One region of the Ferdinandcohnia sp. QZ13 genome, then DNA from elsewhere that is predicted to be linked to it. Evidence: riboswitches for the same ligand, from Rfam matches in the RefSeq annotation. Region 1 holds a riboswitch; each other region holds the start of a gene.
What was found. A riboswitch is a leader RNA that binds a small molecule or an ion and turns the genes downstream of it on or off. The one in region 1 is predicted to bind S-adenosylmethionine.
Positions count from the first base shown of each region.

Region 2: another riboswitch for S-adenosylmethionine. It lies ahead of RGU12_RS07300 (cyclase family protein); the one in region 1 lies ahead of RGU12_RS18340 (O-acetylhomoserine aminocarboxypropyltransferase/cysteine synthase family protein).
Region 3: another riboswitch for S-adenosylmethionine. It lies ahead of RGU12_RS22990 (aliphatic sulfonate ABC transporter substrate-binding protein); the one in region 1 lies ahead of RGU12_RS18340 (O-acetylhomoserine aminocarboxypropyltransferase/cysteine synthase family protein).

Region 1 is NZ_JAVIVW010000015.1:921,393-929,108, forward strand. It holds gene RGU12_RS18340 (O-acetylhomoserine aminocarboxypropyltransferase/cysteine synthase family protein) at 43-1,365, opposite strand; SAM riboswitch class I at 1,663-1,764, opposite strand; gene RGU12_RS18345 (MFS transporter) at 1,951-3,228, opposite strand; gene RGU12_RS18350 (thioredoxin family protein) at 3,324-3,629, opposite strand; gene RGU12_RS18355 (toprim domain-containing protein) at 3,713-4,063, opposite strand; gene RGU12_RS18360 (YusG family protein) at 4,217-4,462, opposite strand; gene gcvH (glycine cleavage system protein GcvH) at 4,607-4,990, opposite strand; gene RGU12_RS18370 (arsenate reductase family protein) at 5,090-5,449, opposite strand; gene RGU12_RS18375 (acyl-CoA dehydrogenase FadE) at 5,611-7,395, opposite strand; gene RGU12_RS18380 (acetyl-CoA C-acetyltransferase) at 7,456-7,716, opposite strand, start outside.
Region 2 is NZ_JAVIVW010000001.1:1,510,612-1,518,327, forward strand. It holds gene RGU12_RS07285 (Na+/H+ antiporter NhaC family protein) at 1-716, opposite strand, end outside; gene RGU12_RS07290 (SDR family NAD(P)-dependent oxidoreductase) at 739-1,503, opposite strand; gene RGU12_RS07295 (5-methyltetrahydropteroyltriglutamate--homocysteine S-methyltransferase) at 1,634-2,737, opposite strand; gene RGU12_RS07300 (cyclase family protein) at 2,819-3,571, opposite strand; SAM riboswitch class I at 3,659-3,760, opposite strand; gene RGU12_RS07305 (DMT family transporter) at 3,841-4,719, opposite strand; gene RGU12_RS07310 (sodium:solute symporter family protein) at 4,851-6,377, opposite strand; gene RGU12_RS07315 (type I phosphomannose isomerase catalytic subunit) at 6,401-7,516, opposite strand.
Region 3 is NZ_JAVIVW010000015.1:1,852,261-1,859,976, reverse strand. It holds gene RGU12_RS23005 (aldo/keto reductase) at 1-625, opposite strand, end outside; gene RGU12_RS23000 (hypothetical protein) at 729-881, shown strand; gene RGU12_RS22995 (DoxX family membrane protein) at 995-1,501, opposite strand; SAM riboswitch class I at 1,850-1,959, shown strand; gene RGU12_RS22990 (aliphatic sulfonate ABC transporter substrate-binding protein) at 2,083-3,078, shown strand; gene RGU12_RS22985 (ABC transporter permease) at 3,090-3,926, shown strand; partial or broken gene RGU12_RS22980 (ABC transporter ATP-binding protein) at 4,004-4,654, shown strand; gene acsA (acetate--CoA ligase) at 4,958-6,661, shown strand; gene RGU12_RS22970 (NRDE family protein) at 6,834-7,610, shown strand.

The DNA.
Region 1 (7,716 bases):
GGTGTCAATGAAAAAGTTGTGACTAATGTACCAAAGTAAAGCTTAAGCTGTAGGCAATGGTGAAACTGAACTTGTTCCATTTGCTGCTTTAATGGCTTGCTCTAAATCTTCTAAAATATCTTCAATATTTTCGATTCCAACAGATAAGCGAACTAAGTCTTCTGACACGCCAGACAACTTTAAATCTTCCGGACTTAATTGCTGGTGTGTTGTGCTTGCTGGATGAATAATTAAACTCTTAGCGTCACCTACGTTTGCAACATGTGACCAAAGCTCAACATTATTAATTAGCTTCTCACCCGCTTCTCTTCCACCTTTGATACCAAATACTATGACTGAACCTGCACCTTTTGGTAAGTATTTATCAGCTAATTGTTTGTTCGGGTGATCGTCCTCACCAGGATACAGTACCCATTCAACCCCAGGATGGTTTTTAAGATATGAAACAACTTTTTTCGTATTTGCAATATGCTCTTTCATACGAACGTGTAATGTTTCAAGACCTAGGTTAAATTGGAATGAATTAAAAGGACTTAAAGCTGGACCTAAATCACGAAGAAGTTGGACTCTGGCTTTAATGATATAAGCTACGGGTCCTAAAGCATCAGCAAACACTAAATCATGATAGCTAGGATCTGGTGTTGTAAATCCAGGGAATTTTGGTGAATTCCAATCAAATTTACCACCGTCAACAATAATACCTCCCATTGTTGTTCCATTACCTAGTAACCACTTAGTAGCAGAATGAACAACAATATCAGCTCCATGCTCAATTGGACGACATAGATAAGGTGTGGCGAATGTATTGTCAATAATTAATGGAATTCCTGCTTCATGAGCAATATTTGCTACTGCTTCAATATCAAGAATATCCAAGCTTGGATTTCCAATTGTTTCAGCAAAAATCGCCTTTGTATTTGGCGTTATGGCTTGACGGAAGTTTTCCGGATTAGTAGGTTCTACTAAGTGCGTCTTAATTCCATATTTAGGTAGTGTGTTTGCGAATAAGTTATACGTTCCACCATAAAGTGTAGAAGCAGATACAATCTCATCTCCTGCACCAGCAATATTTAGAATAGCTGTTGTTATCGCGGCCATCCCACTAGAAACAGCTAATGCACCAACTCCACCCTCTAATTGTGCTACTCTTTCTTCAAAAACAGTTGTTGTTGGGTTATGAATTCGAGTATAAATATAACCATTTTCCTTTAGCCCAAATAGATTTGCTGCATGTTCAGTTGTATTAAATTTAAACGCATTAGATTGATAGATTGGTACCGCTCTAGCCCCTGTTACAGGATCTGCTTCAAGACCTCCATGGACTGCGATTGTCTCTGGTCTATAGTTTTTTTGTTTCTCACTCATTTGAATCTCTCCCTCTGTTTTGTTTATAAAAAATATAGGCTTATTTCTAAAAGATTGTTGTTTTTAAAACATAGGTTGATTTTTCGCTCCTGGTACTCGCTTTCCGCGGGCGATTCGCAAGCCTCCTCGCTTGGCTCGCTATTCCCGCCCGCTGGCATCTCGTACTATCCGCTGAAATCACATGAAGGCCAATAGGTACTATTTCCCTTCGCACAATCATATCCAAAAACAACTAAGTTACGAAAATAGCCAAAATAAAAACCTCTTCGATAAGAAGAGGTGTATGTACGATATCTCTTCTTATCTTTCAGACAAAAAATGCCTGTTGGAATTAGCACCGTGTAAATTACCGGTTGCCGGGCTTCATAGGGCCATTCCCTCCACCACTCTAGATAAGATTTTAAATATGAAATTTATTACTTTAACAAGTTAATATCATGCTAACTCTTATTCTAAAATATGTCAATAAGAATTTTTAGAAAAAATGAGCAATTTGAAATTTCGTGTTTTATTTCGACACATATATGGAACAAATTTAAACACATATCGTTTATTTACTTCTTTTTTCCCGGGAAATATGACATATTACGATATTTTTGCTACTTGTTTCTTCTCATTACGAAAGGACTTTCTACTGAATACAAGTAGGAAATATAGCGACCCGATTAAATACAAGACTGACGTAATTGTAAACACATAAGCATAGCCCCAATAAGCTCCATGCATCATTACAATCGACGTCGATACTGGCCCCATTAGTGCCCATCCTAATGAAAACACCATTTGGTTCACTGAATTAGCAAGACCCTTCATTGAATCGTTCACTCGTCCCATAACAAGAGATGCTTGTATCGGGTTACCCGCATTCATTAATGCTTGCCTAAATAAAAATGCAATGGCTGCTATGTAAAGATTTTCTGTATACCCGGTTAACAAAAGGAATGGAAGCGAGGATAACTGCAAATACACCACTGCACGAACCTCTCCAACCTTACTCACAATAATGGGACCAATAATCATTGCAATAGCAGTTGCCGCTTGTCCCAATGAGAGAATCAATCCGATTATTGTATTGCTTGCTAGAAAGCGATCCGCAAAATACAAATTCAGATAAGGAATGACTAATCCGGAACCGAACCCAATGATCATTTGTGCGAAGGCAAACATAGCAATTAATTTGATTTGCGATTTATTTGCTTTTAATTTTTGACCAATGGATTCTACTTTTTTCATTTCTGATTGTTGTCTACGTTGTTCATTCATTTTAATGATTGGTAAAATACCTGCAACATAGATGACCGTTGCAATTAAAAGCGTAATTCTTACACTCCAGAGTCCGCTCATATGAAAAACAAATTGGAAGGTGTCTGACAATGCCCCACCTGCAATGTTTCCAACAACCTGAGCAATCATCATGATTGCCGAATGAAAGCTAAAAAGATGTACTCTTTGTGAAGATGACGAGTTTTCGGCTAACCATGGGACACCGGAAACCTGGATAAAAGCCGTCGACAATCCCGTTAAAAATGCCGTCGCAATCAGTAGCTGTTCAGCATCTAATATACTTCTAGCAAAGAAGGCTATTGTTGAAACAGCAACACCCAGCACCATCACTTTTTTTCTGCCTAATTTATCACTCATTAGACCTGCGGGGACTAGAATAATTGCCGATGCCAAAGCTGTCATAGCGATAATAGTTCCATTTGTTTGTTCAGAATACCCCAGTTCACGCACATAAAAGTTATACATGATGGTGAACATACCCATGCCAAGCTGTGTAAAAATGGTCGCTAAAATAAATAGTTTAATATTTTGATTGTATGATTTGTATTGTGTTTTCCATTCTGTCACTATGTTGCTCATATGCACTCCCATGTTTGAATATTTCGATTCCCTAAATATCATACAACTTTTCTAAAAAATTGCAATAAAAAACAACGCGAAATATCACGCGTTGTTCAGTCTTTTGAAACTATTTCAAGCAAATAGGGAACCGAGTGGAATGCATAGTATTTTTCTATCACTTTCTCATCTTTCATATGCAGTAAACAAGGGACACTCTCGATTTGCCATTCCATTGCTTTTTGAGGTAAATAATTGAGGTCGCTTTTTCCAATGGTTACGTGTGGCAGTATTTCATCAACTACCTTTATCATTTTTGATGCCACTTGGCATGTTCCACACATCGGTGTATATAAATAAAGCCAAAACTCATGCTTATTGGTGAGTTTGAAGTCAATGTCTTGCTCTTGCCATTCTTTCATGTCTACTACAACCTTTATTTTCTTAATTATCTCTTATTGTAACATGATTTTTGAAAAGACATATGATGAAAAGCTTTAACTACTTACAATAAAAATTCTGCGTGAACATCAATATTTGCTGAAAGAAGTACGGTTGCAATATGATGTTCGGGTGCTGTCGCAACCTCTCGATACGTTTTATCGATAAACAAATGCCGTGCTTCAGGGAATTCCCGTTTAAACTGTTTCCTTAGTTTATCCCCAGCACTGTCGGCATCCACTAAAATATAAACATCTTTATTAAATAAATGTTCAATCAACTCATCAAGTTTCGAAATACTTATCGTTCCATTCGTACAAATGATTTCAACTGGTTCATTTACAACCGTTTCAATCTTCTTTTTGTCTGTTCTTCCCTCGACAATGATTACTTTTTCTAAATCGTCAAAAGCCACCATTTCATCACCTTATTTCAAGTGTACATTTTTCTGCCTATTCCTTCTATTCGATGTATATAACTGCTTTTCCTTCATTTTATCGTGAAGATTCATTTTGGTGATAAATACTGAAAAAGTTGTGGAAAAAAAGACAGTGGGTATCCACTGTCTTCAACACCATCCATTTTCATCGTCACAATCAACATATTTCATATCTGGGGAAGTAGGAACATCTGCATAAGTGAAAATTTTACTCTCTTCTTGCTCATATCCCTGGTTTAACTCAAATTGAGCTCCTTCGTTCGTAAAGCGAATTTTACCTATAGGTTCTTTTTCAACAAATAGATTCATTCCGTTATTTCCAAGCTTTCCAATTACTCGATCAGTCACATCAATTCGAGTATGTTTCAATACCATAATAAACACCCTTCCCTTGGTATTTAATTTTAGAATGTCCATTAAGAAGAACTTCATTCGGCTTGGTATTATTCTCAATAAGTTAGTTACAATTGAAAAAGAGCCAGGTTAGGAATGCTCCTTTACTGGCTCTCGCGTTTTGAATTAGTCTTCTTTTATCATTTCTTCGTACTGCTCGGCTGTCATTAGGTTCTCTACATCTCCAGCATTTGCAGGTTCAATAACAATCATCCATGCTTTCTCATATGGAGATTCGTTTACGAATTCTGGACTATCATCAAGGTCTTCGTTGATTTCAACAACTTTCCCACTAATTGGTGCATAAAGCTCAGATACCGTTTTAACTGACTCAACACTACCGAACGGCTCGTCTGCTTGGATTTCGTCGCCAACCTCTGGTAGTTCAACGAATACGATATCTCCTAATTCAGACTGTGCAAAATCTGTAATTCCGATACGTACTTTATCCCCTTCAACTTTCACCCATTCATGTTCTTCAGAATAACGTAAATCTTTAGGTGTGCTCATTTTGTACCCTCCATTTAATTCGATTTTATGAAATACATTTTTGTTGAAATTGCTCAACAAGTGTTTATGTAAAAGACCTTAAAAAGGCTTTCATCCGATTTAATTTGTCCAATTCGCTTCAAAATTCGCTTCATTAAATCCAACTGTTACCTTATTTCCATCCGTAGTAAGTGGGCGTTTTATAAGCATTCCATCTGATGCAAGCAGGTCTAGCAATTCATCCTCTGATGCAGAACTGATTTTATCCTTCAACCCAAGTTCGCGGTATTTTTGACCACTTGTATTAAAGAATTTCTTTAATTCTAATCCACTGTTTTGGTACATTTCTTTTAATTGCTCTTTTGAAGGTGGATTCTCTACAATATGTATTTCCTCAAAGGCAACCTGATGCTCCTCTAACCACTTTTTTGCTTTACGACAAGTTCCACATTTCGGATACCAATAAAATGTTAATGCCATATTCTCACCACCTTATCTATCAAGAATATTTTAACATATTAAATTTTGAATGAAAAACCTTTCAATGTTCCACTGATTAATTTCGACTTAATTCCAGTTTATCCTGCAAAAAAAAGAAGAAAAAAAGCTCCTTCTAAAAAGGAGCTTCTTGGTACTTGTAATTATACTGTGTATTTTTCAGCCTCGATTAGGGTTGCTGCAATTTCTCGTTTCTTCGCAATCACATTTACAGGAGTAAAGCGAGTTAATTTACGCAATGCCGATCTCATCATGCGTAATACATCACCTTCTTCTGTCGCAACAAGAGTTTCTTTTGCATGTGCCTCAATTTCATTAAATGCTTCTTGAACAAATACTTGTGTATAAAGGATCTTTTGCTGATTCTTATCCTCACCTGATTTTTTGATTGCTTTTTCCGTGCGAAGAACGACTGATTCCATCGCATAAACATTTGCTGCGATATCTGCAATATTCGCAAGAATTTCTTGCTCTTTTTCAAGCTTTGGAGCGAATTTTTGGGCAGCAAGTCCAGCAATCATTAATCCTACCTTCTTCGCATTACGAACAAGGTACTTCTCTTGTTCTAGAACGCCTTCGCCCACTTCTTCAGGCATTAGCATCATAAGTTCTTCTTGAAGCTGTGTTGCTTTTTCAAGTAATGGTAATTCTCCTTTTAATGCTTTACGAAGAAACGTTCCAGGAACAAGTAAACGGTTAATTTCATTTGTACCTTCGAAAATTCGGTTAATACGTGAATCACGGTATGCTCTTTCGATCTCATATTCCTGCATGAATCCATATCCACCGTGGATTTGAACACCTTCATCCACAACATAATCTAATACTTCTGTATTGAAAAATTTATTGATTGAACATTCAATTGCATATTCGGCAATTGACTTCGCTACTTCTTTACCATTCTTTACTTCTTCGTCTGATAATTGACCCATGCGATCTTCAAAGTACCCGACCGTACGATACACACTAGATTCAGCCGCATAAATTTTTGCTGCCATGTTCGCCAATTTTTCTTGAATTAATCCGAATTTTGAGATTGGCGTTTTGAATTGCTGACGTTGATTTGCATATTTAACTGCAAGCTCGAATGCACTCTTAGCGCCACCAACTGCACCTACACCTAGCTTATAACGTCCAATGTTTAGGATGTTAAATGCAATCACGTGTCCTCTGCCCACTTCACCTAAAAGATTTTCAACTGGGACCTGTGCATCCTCAAGAATCAATGTACGAGTGGATGAACTTTTGATTCCCATTTTCTTTTCTTCCGCACCAGTTGATACTCCAGGAAATTCGCGTTCTACAATAAATGCTGAGAATTTATCACCGTCAATTTTTGCATATACAACGAACACATCCGCAAAACCGGCGTTCGTAATCCATTGTTTTTCACCATTTAGTACATAATGAGTACCTTCTGCATTTAATTTAGCAGTTGTTTTTGCACCTAGCGCATCAGAACCTGATCCCGGCTCTGTTAACGCGTAAGCTGCAAGTAACTCACCACTTGCTAATTTAGGTAGGTACTTTTGCTTTTGCTCTTCATTTCCAAAAAGAACAATTGGTAGAGAGCCAATACCAACATGTGCTCCGTGAGAAATAGAGAATCCTCCAGCTCTTGCCATTTTTTCAGCAATTAATGCAGAGCTTACTTTGTCTAGTCCTAGCCCGCCATACTCTTCTGGTACGTCTACTCCTAAAAGACCAAGCTCGCCTGCGCTTTTTAATAATGTTACCGAACGATCAAACTCATGATTTTCAAGATGTTCAATCTGTGGAAGAACCTCGTTTGCTACATAGTCCTCTGTTGTTTTTGCAATCATTTTATGTTCATCTTTGAAATCTTCAGGTGTAAAGACACGGTCTGCTTCGAGTTCTTCGATTAAAAAGCCTCCACCTAAAACGACTTTATCAGTTGCATTTGACATATTGTTTCCCCCTAAAAAGTATTCATTGGAGGCTAACCATGATATGGTTAGCCACTATCCTTATGCTAATAATTCAAAGACTCCGGCTGCTCCCATTCCGCCACCGATACACATCGTGACCACACCAAATTGTACGTTGCGGCGTTTCATTTCATGCATTAATGTAAGTGTTAATTTTGCTCCTGTGCACCCAAGTGGATGCCCAAGTGCAATCGCACCTCCATTTACATTTACGATCTCTTCATTAAGGCCAAGTTCACGAATTACTTGAAGTGATTGTGATGCAAAGGCCTCGTTTAATTCAAATAAGCCAATATCAGA
Region 2 (7,716 bases), on a different contig from region 1:
AGTAGGACGGCAACATATGGAACTACTTTAATAAAATCAAAGGAGTAATTTCCCAAAGCATCGGCATTGTTCCCAGAAGTAACGAACCAAAGAATAATAGCAGTAACGATAACTCCAGGTAAAACAATTAAAAAATTCGTTTTAAATTTGTCACTCATTTTCGTATGTTGAGTTCGAACAGCTGCAATTGTCGTATCGGAAATCATTGAGAGGTTGTCGCCAAACATTGCTCCACCTATCACTGTTCCCATCGCTAACGCCATTGGTATTCCTGTTTGCTCTGCAATACCAATCCCAATTGGAGCAAGCGCAGCAACCGTTCCCATTGATGTTCCCATTGATATGGAAATGAAACAACCCACTATAAATAGCCCAACCATTAATAAATTACTAGGTATGAAGGTTAATCCCATATTCACCGTAGACTCTACAGCCCCCATGCCTTTGGCAGTTTCAGCAAATGCCCCAGCTAAAATAAAGATAACCACCATTAGCATAATATTGGGGTGTCCAGCACCTTTCGTAAAAATATCAATTTTCGTTGATAATTTTTCATTCCTATTCATCACCAATGCAATAACAGAACTTATAATAATGGCAACATTTAATGGCATATTTGAAAAATCGCCGGAAATAACTCCTGTTCCAACAAACAATAAAACAAAAATGAGTAATGGAAACAAAGCAGAGAGGCTTCCTTTTTTAACATCCGTCAATTCTAACACTTCCTTTCATATATCAGTGCATCGTCATTCCACCCGTAACATTAATCCCTTGACCTGTCATATAATCCGAGTATGTTGAGGCTAGAAATACGACCACATTGGCGATATCTTGAGGTTCTGCCGTTCTGCCTAGCGGAACCTGAGAATAGTCCTCCTTCCTGATTAACTCGGCCGTAAGTCCTCTTAATTCACCGCCTATTACTCTTTCTTTATGCTTCATGGCGGTTTCTACAATACCAGGACAAACCGCGTTCACATTGATTCCATCCTGAGCCAATTCAATGGCCATTGTTTTGGTAAGACCTAGAACAGCATGTTTGGAAGCAACATAGCTACCCATTAAGCGGTACCCATTTTTACCCGCTTGCGAGGATATATTGATAATCTTTCCACCTTGCCCTTGTTCTTTCAGAGTTCTTGCTACAGCTTTACTAAACAGGTATACTCCTTTTGCGTTAACGTCCATCACTTGGTCCCAGTCTTCTTCTTTTATATCAATCGCATAATCCATTTTAGAAATTCCTGCGTTATTCACTAAAATATCTAAGCGTCCAAAATGCTTTGCTACCTCTTGAACCGCTTTTTCAACCTGTTCACTTTTTGTAACGTCTGCCTGAAAGTAAACTATCTGATCATTGGGATTTTCCGAGTTGATTTCCCTATCCACTACAGCTACTTTTGCTCCACAGTCCAAAAAAGCGTCCACAATTGCCTTTCCGATTCCTTGAGCACCACCAGTTACAATCGCTACTTTTCCTGTTAAATCCATACAATACATTCTGTATTCCCCCATACTTGCATCTAAAAGTATTCCAATATAATTACTTGGTTTTATTCTCAAAAAGGGATGTAGGGACAGGTACACTGTCCCTACACCTTCAATCAATTGGTCGAGGATTCTTCGTTCCTTATCCCCAAATCTCTTTTGAAATGTCTACGATATACTTTAATTTTGCCCACTGCTCTTCTTCCGTTAAAATATTGCCATGGTGAGTGGATGCAAAACCACATTGTGGGCTGATACATAAGTTTTCAAGTGGTACAAATTGTGATGCTTCTTTTACGCGCGCGATGATATTTTCTTTCGATTCTAATTCTCCACGCTTTGATGTAAATACACCTAGAACCACGCGAGGACCATCATTTGGGATATACTCTAATGGAGTGAAGTCCCCAGAACGATCGTCATCGTACTCTAGGAAAAAGCCATCTACTTTTTCTTTCGCAAACAGAGTAGGAGCAATTTTTGCATAGCTACCTTCGAATGCCCAGTTAGAGCGGTAATTTCCACGACAAAGGTGAGTTGTAATTGTTAAATCTTCCGGCTTGCCTTCTAGTACGCCATTTGCTACTTTTAACGCTAATTCAATTAATTCTTCACGAGTAGAGCCACTATCATTAAAAGGAATTTCCGGTGCATTCAGGCCTGCTATGTACACATCATCTAGCTGTAGGTAACGGCAGCCAGCCTCGTAAAATGCTTTAATTGCATCACGATAAGTTTGAATAATATCATTTGCGTATTCTTCAAGGTTCGGATAGATTTCCTTGTTGCGAATCCCAGCGTTGAAAAGTTGATTTGGACTTGGAATCGTTTGTTTTGCAATCGCACGGTCACCCACGATTTCCTTGAATTCAATAAAGTCTTTCACATGTGGGTGGTCAGGGTTAAATGAAATTTTCCCGATCACACGCACGTCATAGGCTTCTGTTTCTTCCCCTTTGAATTTAAATCCATGTTCCGGAACATAGCCCTCTACTCCGTTTAAGTGCTCTAAGAAATCTGTATGCCAAAATCTGCGGCGATATTCCCCATCTGTAACGGCTTGTAAGCCAATTTCGATTTGTTTATCAACACTCTTTTTAATTTCTTCTGTTTCAATTTCATGAAGTTCCTGTGCTGTAATGGTTCCTACTTGAAAATCCTTTCTAGCCTGATGAATTCTTTCTGGACGTAATAAACTTCCTACATGATCTGCGCGGAATGGTGCTTTTACTAATGTTGTTGTCATTTTATTTTTCTCTCCTTTTATTAATCTGTCATTATCTTAGGGACGCGGGCAGTTTCCTTATTCAAAGAACCCTCTGTCCACCTATGGCAAAATAGCAAATGAACGTACCGGAAACCCAGTTCCTTTTTCCGGCTTAGGACAAATATTAAATATTACTGCCCCCTTTGCCGGTACCTTATCTAGGTTAGTTAATAATTCTATTTGAAATGTATCTTGCTCAAGAACATAATATTCACCAATTAGTGAACCATTTTTCCTATAATCAATAGCTGCATCTGTATCAAACGTTTCATGGCCAACAGCTTTGATATTTCTTTCTTCAAATAAAAACTTTAGTGCCTCTATTCCCCAACCTGGAGCGTGACTATTGCCATCAGAATCTTTATTTTCAAATGCCTCTTTGTTTGGCCAGCGCTTGCTCCAGTCCGTTCTCAATGCAACAAAGGTACCTGCTTCAATTTCCCCATGTTCTTCTTCAAACTTCAGGATGTCATCAACACTTAAATTAAAATCATGATTCTCTTCTGCTTCCTTTGACTTATCAATTACAACAAGGGGGAGAACAAGTTCCTTTAACTCTAATTCCTCTAAATAACGTTGATTAGGAACAAAATGAATGGGTGCATCAATATGCGTTCCGTACTGTCCTGGAAAAGTAAAACTTTGTGCAAAAAAGCCATCCTCATGTGTAAAAAGTGTTTTAAATTCAGCATCATTAAAAGCTGAGAAATGGGGAGAATCCGGACCAAACGTATGTGTGAGATCAACCCATTCTTTACTTTTTAGGATCTCAAATGCCTTTAATAATTCATTTTCAGTTCTTACCGTCGACATACAATCACCTCAATTTATAATGGATATGCAAAAACCCTCTTCTTGAAAATAAGAAGAGGGTTGAAAAGACAAATGAAAGTGCCGCTCTTCTTATCTTCAAGCTTCTTGCTACTGGAATTGGCACAGTACTTTACCTAGTCTGTTGCCGAGGCTTCAAAGGGCCAGTCCCTCCACCTCTCTGGATAAGAAAATTTCGAATATATTTAATTATGTATTAAACATTAGACCAAAAAAAGTTCATTGTCAACTACAATGTTTTTTATAAAGTTCTATGACCTTCTTAATCTCTTCCAATTAATCTCACTAATGAAAGTTGACCCCAATATTAAGACTCCACCCACCATTTGAACAAAGCCCATATTCTCATTCAAAATGATAGCCGCCATGATCACAGCGGAAATGGGATCAATATAACTCATTACCGCGATTGTTTGCCCCTTTAATTTTTTCAACACTGAAAAATATAAAAGGTACGCAACCCCAGTATGAATAATTCCTACAATCAGTAATAGACTAATAGATTGCAGTCCCAAACCGGAGTAATTCAAGTTTTGAGTTCCGAGGATATATGGAAACAATACAATTGAGGCAGTTAATAGCTGCATAATTGTCGTTTCAAAATCTGATAGATCTTTAATAAATTTATTCATGAGAATCACACTTGTGTAGAAAGCCGCAGCCAATAATCCATACATAATACCAACAGAATGGGTATAAGCCCCAACGGCCACTCCACCTCCAGGATTAACGACCAAAAGCAATCCCAAAAATGCGAGAATAATACTGAGTCCCTTCATCCATGTCCATTTTTCCTTCAGTAAAAAAGGTGCCAAAATCATCACAAACACCGGGGCAAAATAATAACTAAGAGTGGCGTTGGCAATCGTTGTATACCGATATGACTCAAATAAAAAAATCCAATTAAAGCCTAATGCTGCCCCCGATAAAAGGAGTAAGATTAGGTTCTTCTTTGACGTTTTGAATGAAAACTTCTGCTTGACTAGAAAACTAGCACCAATTAAAAATAAACTACCAAATGCTCCCCTGAACAAAGCAACTTCGCTAGAGGACAAATCAATATTCTTCACAAACAAACCAATGCTACCAAAAATCAGCATCACAATAATAAAAATAAACTTTGCCTTCATAATCCTTCTCCTAATAGGTCATGGGAACACCTTGTCCCAATAAAAATTCGGGACAAGGTACCTGTCCCTCCGTCCCATTTTAATGTAAAAAACAGAAGACCTCAATAACGAGGTCTTCTGTTTTCATCATGTTAGATTGCTTTTTTTACATTGTCAGCTTTTTTATCTTCTTTTCCTGTATCTAAGAAGTTTAATAGCTCCTCAACTTCAGGTGAAACGGTAACACCTCTACGTTTATTGATGTAACCTCCCGCAAAGAATACAATTGTTGTTACGATTAATGGGAAAGCAGTTTCCACATCCGTAGGGATAATGTCGGTTAATTGTGTGATAGCAAAACCAACGATACCCGCTACGATAGAATAAATGGCTACTTTTCCATTGCTGTATTTAAACTTAGAGAATAAACCAAATAGTAAAGGTACTGCCATTGGACCAACTAATGCTGAGAACCAAGTTATTACGAGACCAAGTACACCACCAAAATGTTGTTGGTTAATACCAACAATCATGGTAATAACGGTAAACATAATTGTTAAACCACGTGCAACCCAAAGAGACTTTTTATCTACATTTTCTTTCATTTCTTTAAATTTCTTATTTAGAACTGGTAAGATATCACGTTGAACAACTGCTGTTAAAGCGTTAATATCAGATACAGTCATACCCATTGTACTTGCAAACATAGATGCTAAAACTAATCCAACTAGACCAGCTGGCAAGAATGTTTGAGTTAACATTGGATATAATTGTTGAGCTGGATCACTTAAATCACTAAAAATTAATGGTGCTGCAACCATTGGTAAGAAAATTAACAATGGCCATACAAAGTATAGGACAGCTGAAAGTCTTGCTGCTTTCTTTGAATTTTCACCATCTGGTGTTGAGATAAATCTTGCTGCAAGGTTCCAGTTACCACCGTTGTAGTCAAAGAATTTAACGAATAAGAACAAGAATACCCATAGTGGAGTATAAGAACCATTAAATGGACTTGCATGACCATCTGGTAGTTCTCCCCACATTGTAAATACGGAGCCAAGTCCACCAAGTTGGCTGAAAACGCCCACAAAAATAACGATACCAGCGATTAACTGTACAAGGAATTGAACAAAGTCAGTAATTAAGTCGGCCCATAGTCCGCCAATTGTAACATAAATTAAAGAAACTGAACCTGATAAAAGAATACCTAACCAAATTGGAAGACCAGTAAAACCTGCCAATAAAATACCCATAGATGCCCATTTTGCACCAATATCAAGAAGCTTAATTAATACCCCAGTCCAAGCTGTTACTTGTTGAGCGGGTAATCCAAAACGAATAGCCATGTATTCAGTTGGTGATTGGATTCCTAATTTTTCACGAAGTCTAGGCCATCTTGGTGCGATAAATTTTGCCCCAACAATTAACCCAATTCCGATTGTAACTGCCCACCAGAAATAAATCGTAATCCCATATGAATAGGCAATTGCTGCATATGCTACGAACACTACCCCACTGTGACCAGATACGTGGTGAGAAACCCCAGAAAGCCACCAAGGAACCTTCCCTCCACCCACGAAGAAGTCACTTGAACTATTATTTGCTTTATAACTAAATATCCCGATTCCGATCATTACTAGGAAAAACGCACCTAAAACAATCCAATCTAATGTTGCCATAATTATCTCATCTCCTATTTCTACTAGACTTTAGGTCCAAATATTCTTAATGCATTTAAAGGTTTATTTCCTTCATTCCGAAGCGTAAAACCGCTTACTTTTGCAGGTATGAAAAATTGATCACCGATGTTTAATGCTTGATTAAATCCTTCTGAAACAATTGAACCGCTTCCAGAAAGAAGATAAAGACCAGAAAATACACCATCATTGGTTATATCGATTTCACTTTCGACTTCAACTAGTGTCATCTTAAAATAAGGTGTTTGTTGATAACCAATTAATTCAATTTCGCGGTTATTCCTGACTTCTGTTCTAACGAAAGGCTTCACATACCATTTTTCAAGAGTTTCCTCTCGTGTATAGGTATCATAATTGAAGCAATCAAACATTTTTTTAAAGCCAATGCCTTGATGACACATAAGATCATCAATTTCAAATCCTGATGGGGACACCTTTTCGATGCGAATTGTAAGATCAGTCGGCTCTTGAATTTCGACTAATAGACATCCTGAACCAATTGCATGTGGTGTACCACCTTCAATTAAAAATGTATCTCCGGGTTTGACATCGTATTTGTGCAGACAATTTAGCATTCCTTCTATATCCTGGTTTTCAAATAAGTTTTCCCAAAGCTCTCTTGTAACACCAGGTTTAAACCCAAGGTATACATATGGAGGTTCACCATTAATTTCTCTTCCTCCTAAGATGTGCCAGCACTCTGTTTTTCCATAAGCAGAATTAAATAATTCCTTTGCCATCTCCCGGTTCGGATGTACCTGAACCGTTAACCTTTCAGCAGAATCAATAATTTTTGCGAGAACTCCTGTATTGTTTCCGAATTTCTCAAAGTGACTTTTTCCCAAAAACTCGGCAGCGTTTTCATTAATGAGACTTTTTAAGGATACATCTATATCTGGAAGATCCACTTTGCTTAAGCCTTCATCAACGATATGTTCACGTCCGACATTTCTGGCAGAAACGATTGACATCAGCCATTCTTCGGGAAAGTGGTTATCATCTTGATCTGCAACCCCATGTAACTCTTCTATCAATTTCCCTCCCACATAAGTCCGCCATGCCCTAGCCGGTGCTAATTTCAAAGGAAAATCTTCGTTTAATGTTGGTAAAGACTTATTCATAAGCAATACCTTCTTTACTAAATTTACTTTTAAGAATTCTTATTTTTACTAGCTTGCAATCGTTAACATACTAGTATATTAGAATACTAGCATCATTAATTTTATTTTGCAATACCTTTTTTAAGCGATTTCAAAAATTATTTTATTATAACAAAATCAGAGTTAGCTTGTTAATTTTTGGAGATAATAAAGCTGAATAG
Region 3 (7,716 bases), 930 kb from region 1:
TGTCATTTAATCGGCAAAAATCGAGTACATCTCCATCACGGTTAATGGATTGATCAATTTGCATATTTGAAGAGACGCCATTTGCAATCATATGGGCATTCGGAATGCTTAGTTGCAATTGATTGGCAACGATTGGTTGCTTCACATATTTTTTAAGCAATTGAATTTGCATGGGTTTTTGGTTGGAGACTCCAAAGTGACGAACCTTACCTGAAGACTCTAGTTGATCAAATGCTTCTGCAACCTCTTCAGGCTCAACAAGGGCATCGGGACGATGTAAAAGTAAGATATCAAGATAATCTGTTTTGAGTCGTTTTAAGATACCGTCCACAGAATTGAGGATATGTTCCTTTGAAAAATCAAACATACCTTTTCGAATGCCACATTTGGATTGAAGTATGATTTTTTCTCTCACGTCATCATTCATATGTATTGCATCTGCAAAGATTTCTTCACAAGCACCACTACCGTAAATATCGGCGTGATCAAAGAAATTGGCACCGATTTCTAATGCGGTTTGTACAAACTTTTCTGCTTCAGGCTTTTCTAAAGAATTAATCCTCATACAGCCTACTGCAACAACAGGTACCTCTAATGAACTTGTTCCTAGTTTTATTTTTCGCATAGCTGACTTACCTCCAATTTTTAGAACTGTTAATACTGTTTACTCTTTCTAGTCTACATATTTCGAGAGTGAATGGAAAGTCTAGAAAAAAGGAGGTTTTGTGATGAAACGGTTGCTAATGCTGTTCCTACTATCGTTCCCGATGTTTTTCTTAATGGGATGCGGAGATGATGATGAAATGCCAGAAAAAGGGGAAGACATTGAGGAAATCGAAGAAGAGGATGAAATAGGTGACGGCGAAATTGATGATGAATAAAACATAAAAAAGTGTTCCCCCTAGCTTAGGAGGAACACTTTCATTTATGTCTAGCTCCAGGGGCCATCGGCTTGTGCTGGTCGCCGATATGCAGGCCCCTTGCGCTTTTCTCGTTACGCTACGTTTGTAGCTGTTTTTGTAGCTTTTTTGTCGTTAATTCGTTTTGTAAGGTAAGGTACTGCGAATCTGTCTACACCGTAGTAGTAAGTTGCAGCTCCTGCGAATAAGAGAATGATTGCTACTGTGTAAAGCGTTGGGTTAGTGCTTGTTGTACCAGCAAGTAAGAAGTTAAGGTTCATGAATGCACCTGCAAGTAATGCTGGGATAGTTGCAAAACCTAGAATTAAACCAAGTCCTACTAAGAATTCACCCCAAGGAATGAGTACGTTGAATAACTCAATGTTTGGTACGGCAAATCCTTCAAGGAATGCTGCATACCAGCCTTGTACTGCTGGGTGATCTCCACCTGCATTTGCGATGGCACCTTGGATAAAACCACCTGCATCAAATCCACCTGCTGTTATTTTATGAAAACCAGCTTCTAGCCATTGAATTCCTAACCATACACGTAATACTGTCCAAATAACTGCCATTTTAGGTCCTTTTAAGAATGCTCTCATCTTAATCTCCCCTTATAATTAATTTGTGAAACTCTTCACAAGTCGTTGTAAAAAAATATGAGTGCGTTAGCTGCCAGCTTTTGTAGTAGTTTGTGAAGTATTTCACTAACTTTCTACACTCTTAATATACAGCGGATTTACAATAAAAGCAATAGGCTTCACAAATATGACACAAATGAATTTATGGTCTATTTTTAGTCGCTAAAACATAGGAATAAGGGGATTGATTATAACCTCAAATAATATTCAAATAAAATAAAATATTTCCAAAAGTGTTTGACTTTTGATTTTCCGCATACTATAATCCTTTTATAAAGCAAAACAGAGACGTATTAATTTAATAAAGAACTCTTATCCAGAGCGGTGGAGGGACATGGCCCTACGAAACCCGGCAACCTTCAAGGTAATTCTTGAAAAGGTGCTAAATCCATCAGGTACGATTACCTGAAAGATAAGAGGAGGAAAAAAGCCCTCTTCTTACTGAAGAGGGCTTTTTCTATCGCTTAAAAGATGAAGGTTTGGAGTTGTATTAATATTATTCTCAGTTTACCAATTGGAATTTATGGAAAAGGAGAAAAAAGATGAAAAAAATAAGTGCTGTTTTTATTGTTTTATTGTTGTTTGTTGGAATTGTAGGTTGTTCTAATAGTTCAGGTAAGGCTAGCCAAGGGAATGAAAAACCGGAGAAAATTAAATTGGATTATGCCTTTTATTCTCCAACAAGTCTTGTGCTAAAAGAGTTTGGTTGGGCTGAAGAGGCATTTGAGGAAGAAGGAATTGAGGTTGAGTTTGTACTTAGCCAAGGCAGTAATAAGGCCCTCGAATTCTTGAACAGTGGTAGCGTCGATTTTGGTTCATCGGCAGGGGCAGCGGCCTTAATGGCTAAAGCAAATGGTGCGCCGATTGAAGCTGTTTATATTTATTCAAAGCCAGAATGGACGGCATTGGTGGCAAATAAAGACTCAAAGATTCAAAGTGTAAGTGACTTAAAAGGGAAAAAGGTTGCCGCAACAATCGGAACTGACCCTTATATTTTTCTATTACGTGCCCTAGATGAGGAAGGACTCAGTCCATCAGATGTTGAGATAGTTAATCTACAGCATGGAGATGGAGCGGGGGCATTATCGTCTGGTCAGGTAGATGCTTGGTCAGGACTAGATCCTCACATGGCAAGAGTTGAATTAGAAACAGATGCAACTCTTTTCTATCGGAATGCTGATTTTAATACGTATGGGACCTTAAATGTCCGTTCGGAATTTGCTGAAAAGTACCCTGCATATGTTGAAAAGGTCATAGAAGTTTACGAAAAGGCTCGAAAATGGGTGTTAGAAAATCCAGAGGAAGCTGCAGAGATTCTAGCAAAATCAGCAAATATTGATATTGAAGTAGCAAATAAGCAATTAAATGAACGCAATGATTTTTCTAATCCGATGCCTGGTGAAGAACAAATTGAGGCTTTAACGGAAGCGGGTAAGGTTCTCCAAGCACAGAATATTATCAAAAAAGATGTTGAATTAGAAAAATTAGTTCAAGAATTGATTAATCCGACATTTGCGCAAAAAGGAATAAAGCAATAAGAGGAGGAGCTATGAACATAAAAGGTGAAGCGGTATCCAGACAAATAAAGGTGAAGTCAAAAACTCAGTTTGTTTTATCGGGCAATGTGAAAATCATTTTACTTGGTAGTATCATTCCTGCCATTTTACTAGTGGTTTGGCAGTATTTAAGCCATATTGGTGTCCTTGAAGCACATCTTATGCCGGCACCAACGGTCATTCTGGCAAAAATAATTGAATTTGCTGGAGATGGAAGCCTTTGGGGTCACATTGGGATTACTTTATATCGAATCTTTTTTGGTTTTCTTATCGGAGTGGTCGCTGCTGTCCTATTTGGTTCATTGGTCGGCTATTTTCGAGTAGCTGAAGCATTATTAGATCCAATGCTTCAAGCGTTCCGTTCAATTCCATCGCTTGCATGGGTACCCCTTTTTATCCTTTGGATGGGAATTGCCGAACCTTCAAAAATCACACTAATTGCTGTCGGAGTGTTTTTTCCGGTCTATTTAAACATCGTGTCTGGCATTCAGGGTGTTGACCGAAAGTTGATTGAAGTAGGGAAAATTTATAATTTTTCAACGTTCGAGTTAATTAGAAAGGTCATCTTGCCTGCTTCCCTTCCATCCTTTTTAGTAGGGATCAGAAGTGGTCTAGGGTTAGGATGGATGTTTGTTGTTGCGGCCGAATTAATGGGAGCCAGTCAGGGGATTGGGTATTTGCTTGTCGTTGGTCAAAACTCTTATTCTCCTGAAACGGTCATTGCCAGTATTGTGCTATTTGCAATCCTAGGAAAAATAACGGACTCCATTCTGAAGAAAACAGAGGAAAAAACACTTCATTGGCAAGATAGCTATGTGAAAAAGGCGTGAAAGGATGAAAAAGAATGCTAGCAGTTCAAAATGTTTCACGTACCTTTTCGAACGGTACGACGGGGTTTAGAAATATCAGCTTTGAAACAAAACAAGGTGAAATTATTGGCGTTTTAGGTACGAGTGGTTGTGGGAAAAGTACCTTATTGCGAGTCTTATCTGGATTAGATCCAGATTACACAGGAACGGTTGAAATCAGCGGTGACAAAATCAAATCCGTTCATGAAAAGGTAGGCGTTATTTTTCAGGAATCACGTTTAATGCCATGGTTAAAAGTAATCGAAAACATTTCATTTGGTTTGAAGAATGAGAGCCAGAAGCATGAAAAGGCACAGGAATATTTAAAACTAGTTGGGCTAGATGGCTTTGAAAATCACTATCCAAAGGATATTTCCGGTGGGATGGCGCAACGAGTTTCGATTGCTCGGGCACTTATTACAGCACCAGAAGTGTTGCTCTTAGATGAGCCGTTTAGTGCACTTGATGCATTTACGAAAATGCAGCTCCAGGATTTACTGTTAACTATTTGGGATACATACAAATCCACGATGATTTTAGTAACCCATGATATCGATGAAGCCCTTTATTTATGTGATTGGATTATCGTTTTAAAAGGGCAACCTGGCGAAGTCTATCAATCGATTCAAATTGATGAACCAAAGCCAAGGTCTCGTGGGGATGTAAAGCTAGCACAACTAAAGGCGGAAATATTGGAACTATTAAAATGAGTGATTAAAAAGGAGGATGAAAGGGACCAAGAAGTTCAAGGCGGTGCAGCTTTGAGCAGCGGAACGTATGCTGTTAATACGTGAGCATAAGGAGTGCTTCTTTGAATCTCCTTCGCACGCAGGAAAGGTGATTTTCCTTTCCAAGGAACGCAAAAGCAAGCCAACGAGCTTCCACAGGATGTGGTGACTTCGACGTTCGACACAGGACGTGTCGGCATTTAGTCGAAGTTCCTCTTATAATGTGTCATTTTCACCGGACTTTTTGAACATCCACTATTAAGTTAGCGAAAGGGGAGTGCAGATTTGACAACCACAAAATTAGATTTCATAAAACCTTTTGACGGAGATTATAATCTTCACAATTATGATAAGGTTCGCGAGCAATTTTCTTGGGAAGAGGTTAAAAAGGAATTTAGCTGGTACCAAACAGGGCAAGTGAATATGGCCTATGAATGTATCGACCGCCATGTTGTAGAAGGGTATGGGGACAAAATTGCCCTTCACTATATTAATGAAGAAGAGGAACAGATCTTTACATTTAAAGAGATAAAAGATAAGTCTGACCACCTAGCAACCGTATTGAAAAAATACGGAGTGAAAAAGGGAGATATCGTGTTTATCTTTTTGCCCAAAAATCCTGACATGTATATTGCGATGATTGCAGCGGTTAAGCTAGGGGCAATTGCGGGTCCTCTGTTTGAAGCGTTCATGGAGGATGCGGTTAAGGACAGGATTTCCGACTGCGAGGGTCGCTTTCTCATTACAGATTCTGAGTTGGTCAAAAGAGTTCCTAAACAACAATTGCCTTCATTAAAAACGGTGTTCATTACAGAAGGGCCAGAAAAATGTGAGGAAAATGAAATCTCACTTGTAGAGGTGCTAGCAAATACTCCAAGTAATAATCAGATAATCGAATGGTTGGACCTTGAGGCAAGGCTTAATATTCATTATACAAGCGGGTCTACAGGAAAACCTAAGGGGATTGTCCACGCACATCGAGCTATGATTCAGCAATACCAAACGGGAAAATGGGTCCTTGATTTAAAAGAGGATGATGTTTATTGGTGTACAGCACACCCAGGTTGGGTGACAGGAACCGTGTATGGAATCTTTGCACCTTGGCTAAATCGAGCAACAATTGTAGTCAATGGGGGGAGATTTAATGCAGATTCCTGGTATTCAACAATTGAAAAGACAGGTGTCACGGTTTGGTATAGTGCTCCTACAGCATTTAGAATGTTGAAGGCGGAAGGAAATGAGGTACTTAAAAAATATAAACTTCGTTCACTACGTCATATTTTAAGTGTGGGTGAACCGTTGAATCCTGAAGTTATTGTTTGGGGATTGGAAACGTTAGGGAAAAGAATCCATGATACATGGTGGATGACGGAAACAGGAGCGCAATTAATCGTCAATTTGCCTTCAGAGGTCATTAAACCAGGATCGATGGGTAGACCTATTCCTGGAATTGAAGTAGCGGTATTAGATGATGATGGAAATTCGCTCCCTAATGGGCAGGTTGGTCATCTAGGTATCAAGGCATCCTGGCCATCCATCATGAGAGAAGTATGGAAAAATGAAGAGAAATATCATTCCTATTTTTTAAATGGCTGGTATATATCTGGTGATTTGGCTATTTTAGATAGTGATGGATATGTGTTTTTCCAAGGACGCAGCGATGATATGATTAATTCATCAGGTGAACGTATCGGTCCTTTTGAAGTCGAAAGCAAGTTGATTGAACACGAAGCAGTGGCTGAGGCTGGTGTCATTGGAAAACCTGACACATTAAGAGGAGAAATTGTAAAGGCCTTTATTGTACTAAAGAAAGACTATCATCCAACAGCTGATTTACTGGAGGAAATTCGCGTATTTGTGAAACAACATCTTGCGGCTCATGCTGCACCAAGGGAAATCGAAGTGTTAGATGAACTTCCAAAAACAAAGATCAGCGGGAAGATTTTACGAAGAGAACTAAAGGCCCGTGAACTCCAAAAAACTCATTAAGAAGTAAGACTGGATATTTAACTGGAAAATGTAACCTTAAATGATGTAGATTCGTCATATAAGCAGGGGTGTTTACCCTTGCTTTTTTGTGTAAAAGAACTTTATCCAGTCCAAGATTTTTACGTAAGTGGGGCGCAAATGATATAATTTGTGAAAAAGGGCGGTGGCTAGAATGTGTTTAATTTTGTTTGCCTACCAAGCACATCCGGTCTATAAATTAATTGTTGCGGCAAACCGGGATGAGTTTCTGCAGCGACCAACAGCTCCGATTCACTTCTGGGAGGATGAGCCTACTCTATTGGCTGGAAGAGATCTTGAAAAAATGGGAACGTGGATGGGGGTTACTACATTTGGTCGTTTTGCGGCCTTAACAAACTATCGTGACCCAAGTGAGATATTAGAAGGCAAACAATCGAGAGGAAAACTAGTAAAAGATGCGCTTACCTATAATGGAGCCATTGCAGAATATATGAAGCAGCTAGAGAAGACGAACTCTCAGTATCCAGGCTACAATCTATTAGTGGGTGATCTGGATAACCTCTATTATTATTCCAATGCTGGAAAAATCATTGAAAGAGTAAAACCAGGTATACATGGGCTTAGCAACGATTTGCTCGATACAAACTGGCCGAAAGTGAAAAGAGGAAAAGAAGGGATTTCTACTATTATAAACGGAGAAAATCTAGTGGAGAACCTATTAGAATTACTTCAAAATACAGATCGGCCAAATGACAATCTCCTACCTAAAACAGGCGTGTCACTCGAATGGGAACGAATTCTTTCTTCTTTATTTATTAAAACAAATGGGTATGGGACGAGAAGTTCTACCATATTATTAATGTCGGAGACAGAAATTCAGTATGTGGAACGAACTTTTTCTAGCTCAGGAACAAGCGATCAAACATTCCGTTTTCCGATTAAATCTAAAATGAGCGGGACTGTGGAATAGTATATAATAGAACAAAGATGATAAATCTACTATAAAAAGAGTTGGGAAAAACGTCGAAAAAGGGGATTAGAGTACGAAAACATCTATACTGTACTCTATTTTTTGT